Linked DNA regions of Celeribacter indicus. The main gene of each other region encodes a partner of the protein of the gene in region 2 in a complex. Links are inferred from orthologs where the notes say so. Each region holds a gene or a part of one and is shown on either strand. Other genes may lie near its edges. The genes, in order: P73_RS16225 and uvrB.

Region 1 (3,486 bases), 360 kb from region 2 along the record:
ATTCAAGGGGCGGGTGCTCGAGGACATGAGCGAACGGCTCGAACCGGCCATCCTCCAGGGCCTGCTGTCGGTGGCGCAGCTCTCCGCCGGGATCGGGCAGCGCGCGCCGGTGCAGCCGACCATCGGCATGGTCGCGGAGATCATGGCCGTCGATCCCTCCCGCGCCTCGCGCATCGTCTCCGAACTCGTGTCCCGCGGCTATGTCGAACGCCGTGCCGCACAGGAGGATGCGCGCCGCTCCGTGCTCGTGACCACGGCGAAGGGGCGGCGCTTCCTCGACGAATACACGCGCTCGAAATGGCGCATTTTCGCCGAGATCTTCGACGGCTGGGAGGCCCAGGACATCGCCGATTTCTCCCGTCTCTTCGCGCGCTATGTTTCCCGCCTGGTTGAGGTTCTCGCCCGCGCGCCCGGCGAGGCGAAGTGAGGGGCGGTGCGCCGTTCCCGCCTCCGCGCCTGCGGAACATTACAAGAACGTGCTTTCCCTCTCCCCCCGGCTCCTGTAGTCTCGACCCATGAGCAGTTTCAACGAAGATGACGCCTTCGAGGCCGCCGCCCGCCCGTCGCTGTCGCAGATGGCGATGGCCTCCCGTCCTGCGCCCTATCTCGACGGGCTGAACCCCGCACAGCGCGAGGCGGTGGAGGCGCTCGACGGGCCCGTCCTCATGCTCGCCGGTGCCGGCACCGGCAAGACGAAGGCGCTCACCTGCCGTATCGCACATCTGCTGAACACCGGGCGTGCGCGCCCGAACGAGATCCTCGCCGTGACCTTCACCAACAAGGCCGCGCGCGAGATGAAGGACCGCGTCGCGGGCCTCATGGGCCATGCGATCGAGGGCATGCCCTGGCTCGGCACCTTCCATTCCGTCTGCGTCCGGCAGTTGCGCCGCCATGCCGAGCTTGCCGGGCTGCGATCGAATTTCACCATCCTCGACACGGACGACCAGATCCGCCTGCTGAAACAGCTCATCTCCGCGGCGGGAATCGACGAGAAACGCTGGCCCGCGCGGCAGCTCGCCGGGATCATCGACGGCTGGAAGAACCGCGCGCTCACGCCCGGCAAGGTGCCCGGCGCGGAAGGCGCGGAGTTCAACGGCCGCGCGACCCGGCTCTATGCCGACTACCAGGAGCGGCTGAAGACGCTCAACGCCGTCGATTTCGGCGACCTGCTGCTCCACATGGTCACGATCTTCCAGGAGCATCCCGACCTTCTGGCGCAATACCAGCGCTGGTACCGCTACATCCTCGTCGACGAATACCAGGACACGAACGTGGCGCAATACCTCTGGCTGAGGCTGCTGGCGCAGGGCCATCGCAACATCTGCTGCGTGGGCGACGACGACCAGTCGATCTATGGCTGGCGCGGCGCCGAGGTCGGCAACATCCTGCGGTTCGAAAAGGATTTTCCCGGCGCGAAGGTGATCCGGCTCGAACAGAACTACCGCTCCACGCCGCATATCCTCGCCGCCGCGTCCTCGGTGATCTCCGCCAATACCGGACGGCTCGGGAAGGAGCTCTGGACCGATGTGGCGGAGGGCGAGAAGGTGCGGCTCATCGGCCATTGGGACGGTGAGGTGGAGGCGCGCTGGGTCGGGGAGGAGATCGAGGCGCTGCATGGCGGCACCTCCCGTTACGCGAAACAAAGAAATAATCCGAGATCAAAGGATATTGTTCAGGAATTTGAACGCCTTGCAAAGAAAGGGGCGCTGGGAGGGGTGAGGACACCGGAAGAACTATACGAGCGATTTCGAACTCAAAACAGCCCTCTTAAAGAGTTTAAAACACGTAAACTGATGTGGGATCTCACGGAGCGGTGGCAAAATGAAGAGCCGCTTCATCCTGCTTTCCATAGGTTTAGTATGGAAGAAATCGCAATCCTCGTCCGCGCCTCGCATCAGATGCGCGCCTTCGAGGACCGGTTCCTGACCATCGGACTGCCCTATCGCGTGATCGGCGGCCCCCGATTCTACGAGCGGATGGAGATCCGCGACGCGATGGCCTATTTCCGCGTCGTCACCCAGCCCTCGGACGATCTCGCCTTTGAACGGATCATCAACACGCCGAAACGCGGCGTGGGCGACAAGGCCTTGCAGGAGATCCAGATCGCGGCGCGGGCCAATGGCATGAGCCTGCTCGACGGGGCGCGCATCGCGGTCGGGGAGGGGCTTTTGAAGGGCAAGGCGAAAGCGGGCGTGGCGCAGCTCATCGCGGATCTCGACCGCTGGGCCTCGCTCAACGTCCAGCAGATCCGCTATCCCGGCGTCGACGACGAGGATGCCGTGGTGGAGGATGTCGATTACGCCCCTGCCGAGATCAGCCATGTCGAACTGGCCGAGAAGATCCTCGACGAGAGCGGCTATACGGCGATGTGGCAGAACGACAAGTCGCCGGAGGCGCCGGGACGGCTCGAGAACCTCAAGGAGCTCGTCAAGGCCCTGGAACAGTTCGACAATCTCGCGGGCTTCCTCGAACATGTCGCGCTCATCATGGACAATGAGAGCGAGGAGCAGGGCGAGAAGGTCACGATCATGACGCTGCACGCGGCCAAGGGGCTCGAGTTTCCGGTGGTCTTCCTGCCGGGCTGGGAGGAGGGCCTGTTTCCCTCGCAGCGCAGCATGGACGAGAACGGCCTCAAGGGGCTCGAGGAGGAGCGGCGTCTGGCCTATGTCGGCATCACCCGCGCCGAGGAGCTTTGCACGATCTCCTTCGCCGCCAACCGCCGCGTCTACGGGCAATGGCAGTCGCAACTCGCCTCGCGCTTCATCGACGAACTCGATCCGGAACATGTCGACGTGATGACGCCCTCGGGCCTTTACGGCGCCAATGCGGGCTTTGCCGCGGGCGGCGCGGGCGGCGGGATGTCGTCTTTCGAGGACCGCGCGGCGAAGGCCGATGTCTACAATTCCCCCGGCTGGAAGCGGATGCAGGCGCGGGCGGGGCAGCGCGGGATGCGCCAGCCGGCGGAAAGCCGGCATATGGTGATCGACGCGACCGCCACCTCCGCCTACACGGTCGGCGACCGGGTATTCCACAAGAAGTTCGGCTATGGCGAGGTGATCGAGATCGAGGGCGACAAGCTCACGATCGAATTCGACCATTCCGGGCCGAAGAAGCTCGTCGCCGGATTCGTCCTGCCGGCCGACCAGGCCGGGGATGTGCCGTTCTGAGGCGATTCCCGCGCGTTTTTACCGGAGCTTAAGCCTGTGCCGGTAATGTCCTCCCCGATTGGAGGGCGCCATGGCACTGACCATCTATGCCGAAGACAGCCAGTTCGCGGTGGCGACCGGCCGGAATGTGAATTCCGGACGCGGCACCTCCAGCTTCGACTATCCGCCCACCGCCTCGCATGATCTCGTCATCACCTCGCAGCCGGGCGACGACAGTCCCTATGTCTTCTCCCCCGGTGACACCTATACGGTCAGTTTCAGCGGGGAAAAGGCGGTCGTGCTCGAGAATGCCCGCGTCGTCCGGTCCGACGCGGTGAAT
Region 2 (3,303 bases):
ATCGGAACTGCCGAGGCATTTCCGAAAACGCCCGACCCGCCCTATGGGCGGGCGCTTTGGCATTGATCCATTGCGCCCTGATTTGTGCGCGTCGACCGAATCATCTAATATTTCCGCCGCCACAAAACAAAACTAAATGCAATAAAAATATCATCCTTTTGTTGCATTGGTGTGGTGAGCGCATTTACTCATTCTGTGACAAAGGGTCCGCCGATTTGGAAAATCTCTGCCAGCTTACTTTACCTCGACCTCGCTTTGACGACTTTACCGACCAATTTGAACGAGAGATTTGGGAAGCAAAAAAGCGAGTGCGCAGCCGAGCGACGGGTTTGAGCGAGCCTGAATCCGGTCCCGATGACTACGACATTGCGAAATGCAAGGCGCTTTCAAGAATTTACGCGGATTGTGGACACAATCTCACGATCGAGCAAAGGGACTACATCTATAGCGTTTATGGCAATGACGGGTTTCAGAAATGCCCACAGTGTCGGTTTCGCGAAGGAGTTGATTTCTAGTCACCCCTTCCGCCTCCGCCGCCCCGCGGTTCCCCCTCTCTGCCCCGGCCGTCCCGCCGTCGAGCGTCCGCTGGCCTTCTTTGCCGTGTCCACCGCCTGATCCACCGCCGTCTGCCGGGCCATCGGGTCGTCGTGGAGCACGAGGTCGACCGTCTCCAGCCGCTTGATCTCGTCGCGCAGCCGGGCCGCTTCCTCGAATTCCAGGTTCTCCGCCGCCTTGCGCATGTCGGTCTTGAGGCCGTCGAGCACGGCCTGCAAATTCTGCCCCGCCGCCGGCTTGTCGATCGTCGCGGTGACGCGGTTCATGTCCACGTCGCCCCTGTAGAGGCCGGCGAGGATGTCCTCGACATTCTTCTTCACCGTCTCGGGCGTGATGCCGTGGGCCTCGTTATAGGCCATCTGCTTCTCGCGCCGCCGGTCGGTCTCCGCCATGGCGCGTTCCATCGAGCCGGTGATCCGGTCGGCGTAGAGGATCACCCGCCCCTCGGCGTTGCGCGCGGCGCGGCCGATGGTCTGGATCAGCGAGGTTTCCGAGCGCAGGAAGCCCTCCTTGTCGGCGTCGAGAATGGCGACCAGACCGCATTCGGGAATGTCGAGCCCCTCGCGCAGCAGGTTGATCCCGATCAGCACGTCGAAGGCGCCGAGCCGCAGGTCGCGCAGGATCTCGATCCGTTCGATTGTGTCGATATCGGAGTGCATATACCGCACGCGCACCCCCTGTTCGTGCAGGTATTCTGTAAGATCCTCCGCCATGCGCTTCGTGAGCGTGGTCACGAGGACGCGGCGGCCGAGATCGGCCATCCGGCGCGCCTCGTCCAGCAGGTCGTCGACCTGCGTCTCCACCGGCCGGATCTCCACCACCGGGTCCAGAAGGCCGGTGGGGCGGATGATCTGTTCGGTGAACACGCCGCCGGTCTGTTCCAGCTCCCAGGCGGCGGGCGTGGCGGAGACGAAGACGGATTGCGGCCGCATCGCGTCCCATTCCTCGAACTTGAGCGGCCGGTTGTCCATGCAGGAGGGCAGGCGGAAGCCGTGTTCGGCGAGCGTGAACTTGCGCCGGTAGTCGCCCCGGTACATGCCGCCGATCTGCGGCACGGAGACGTGGCTCTCGTCGGCGAAGACGATGGCGGTGTCGGGGATGAATTCGAAGAGCGTGGGCGGCGGCTCGCCCGGCGCACGGCCCGTCAGGTAGCGCGAATAATTCTCGATCCCGTTGCAGAAGCCCGAGGCCTCCAGCATTTCCAGGTCGAAATTCGTCCGCTGTTCGAGCCGCTGCGCCTCCAGAAGCTTGCCCTCGTCGGTGAGCTGCGTGAGGCGCTGTTTCAGCTCGGTCCTGATGCCGGTGATCGCCTGTTTCAGCGTCGGCTTGGGCGTGACGTAGTGGGAATTGGCGTAGATGCGGATCTTTTCGAAGCCGTCGGTCTTCTTGCCGGTGAGCGGGTCGAATTCGGTGATGCTTTCCAGCTCCTCGCCGAAGAAGCTGAGCCGCCAGGCGCGGTCCTCGAGGTGGGCGGGCCAGATCTCGAGACTGTCGCCGCGCACCCGGAAGGAGCCGCGGTCGAAGGCGGCGTCGTTGCGGCGGTACTGCTGCGCCACGAGATCGCCCATGATCTGACGCTGGTCGTAGCTCTTGCCCGCCTCCAGGTCCATGGTCATCGCCATGTAGAGCTCCGGCGAGCCGAGGCCGTAGATGCAGGACACCGAGGCCACGATGATCACGTCGTCGCGTTCGAGCAGGGCCCGCGTGGCGGAGTGGCGCATGCGGTCGATCTGTTCGTTGATCTGGCTTTCCTTCTCGATGAACGTGTCCGAGCGCGGCACATAGGCCTCGGGCTGGTAATAGTCGTAATAGGAGACGAAATATTCGACCGCATTCTCGGGAAAGAAGCCCTTGAACTCGCCGTAGAGCTGGGCGGCGAGCGTCTTGTTCGGGGCGAGGACGATGGCGGGGCGCTGGGTCGCCTCGATCACCTTGGCCATGGTAAAGGTCTTGCCCGTCCCGGTCGCCCCAAGGAGCACCTGGTCGCGCTCCCCCGCCTCGATGGCCGCGGCGATCTCGGCGATGGCGGTGGGCTGGTCGCCGGAGGGCTCGAAACTGCTGTGCATGACGAAGCGTTTGCCGCCCTCGAGTTTCGGGCGGGATTTCAGCTCGGCGGCGGGCGCGCTCATCATCGGGAGATCCATGCGGGGTCCTTTGGGGGCAGGGGCAGGGGACGGTTAACAGATGATCTCTTTTTGTTCACGTTTCAAGTGTGGAGCGGCGGAGGGGGGAGGGGGGCAGGAGTGGCGCGCCTGGTCCCGGCGACTCAGGCCGGACCTTCCGCCGCCTGGGACGGGGGGTGACGGGGGGTGACGGCGGGCGGGCGCAGGCGCTCCCTGCGCGATCCGATGGCGCGGCAGGATTAACAAAGTGTTACTACTTTCACGAGAGTTTTATCGAAAACAATACAACCCTGACGATATTTTTCGCTTGATCGAGGGCGCGACTGTCCTTAGGGTCGTCCGTGCAAGCAGCAGAAAGGACTGTCCGGCTCCGGGCGCACCACCCACCCCACCCCTCGCTCCCAAGTCCGGGGTCGGCAGTCATCCCTTCGAAATCGTTCGAAGTCACCCGCCCGGTCCCCCACCGGGCGGGTTTCGCTGTGCCGGGACGGCGCGCGGTTGGCGCGCGAAGGGCTTGAAACGCCGCCCGGAAACGGGGATAAGGCTTGGCAGGCAACAAGGAGTCACCGATGCGCGCCCGTATCTATCAGCCCGCACGCAATGCCATGCAGTCCGGCCAGGCGAA

Evidence for each region.
Region 1: the proteins of uvrB (region 2) and P73_RS16225 are in contact, whole or in part, in a crystal structure (PDB 7EGT), measured with the Thermus thermophilus proteins. The link is inferred for Celeribacter indicus from one-to-one orthologs. Residues at the interface, in WP_096411307.1 of Thermus thermophilus: Glu23, Leu25, Arg26, Asp27, Gly28, Glu29, Arg30, Phe31, Arg55, Glu326, Asp327, Phe328, Glu379, Ser382, Gln383, His398, Gly400, Arg401; in WP_096412145.1 of Thermus thermophilus: His654, Arg656, Phe657, Gln666, Asp668, Glu669, Lys680, Arg681, Leu682, Ser683, Lys685, Tyr686, Ala687.

What each region holds. Positions count from the first base shown.
Region 1 is NZ_CP004393.1:3,290,360-3,293,845, reverse strand. The notes cover bases 199-3,367. They hold P73_RS16225 (ATP-dependent helicase), read left to right. Parts: upstream 199-515; coding sequence 516-3,167; downstream 3,168-3,367. Other genes in these bases: P73_RS24515 (Hint domain-containing protein), read left to right, coding at 3,238-3,367; P73_RS16230 (MarR family winged helix-turn-helix transcriptional regulator), read left to right, coding at 199-427. In the rest of the region: more of P73_RS16230, read left to right, coding at 1-198; more of P73_RS24515, read left to right, coding at 3,368-3,486. UniProt on the Escherichia coli protein: A helicase with DNA-dependent ATPase activity. Unwinds DNA duplexes with 3'-5' polarity. Translocates on single-stranded DNA with 3'-5' polarity. Initiates unwinding more efficiently from a nicked substrate than double-stranded DNA.
Region 2 is NZ_CP004393.1:3,648,436-3,651,738, reverse strand. Bases 108-3,093 are described here. They hold uvrB (excinuclease ABC subunit UvrB), read right to left. Parts: upstream 2,700-3,093; coding sequence 516-2,699; downstream 108-515. Also shown: P73_RS18000 (ETC complex I subunit), read left to right, coding at 3,248-3,303. UniProt on the Escherichia coli protein: The UvrABC repair system catalyzes the recognition and processing of DNA lesions. A damage recognition complex composed of 2 UvrA and 2 UvrB subunits scans DNA for abnormalities.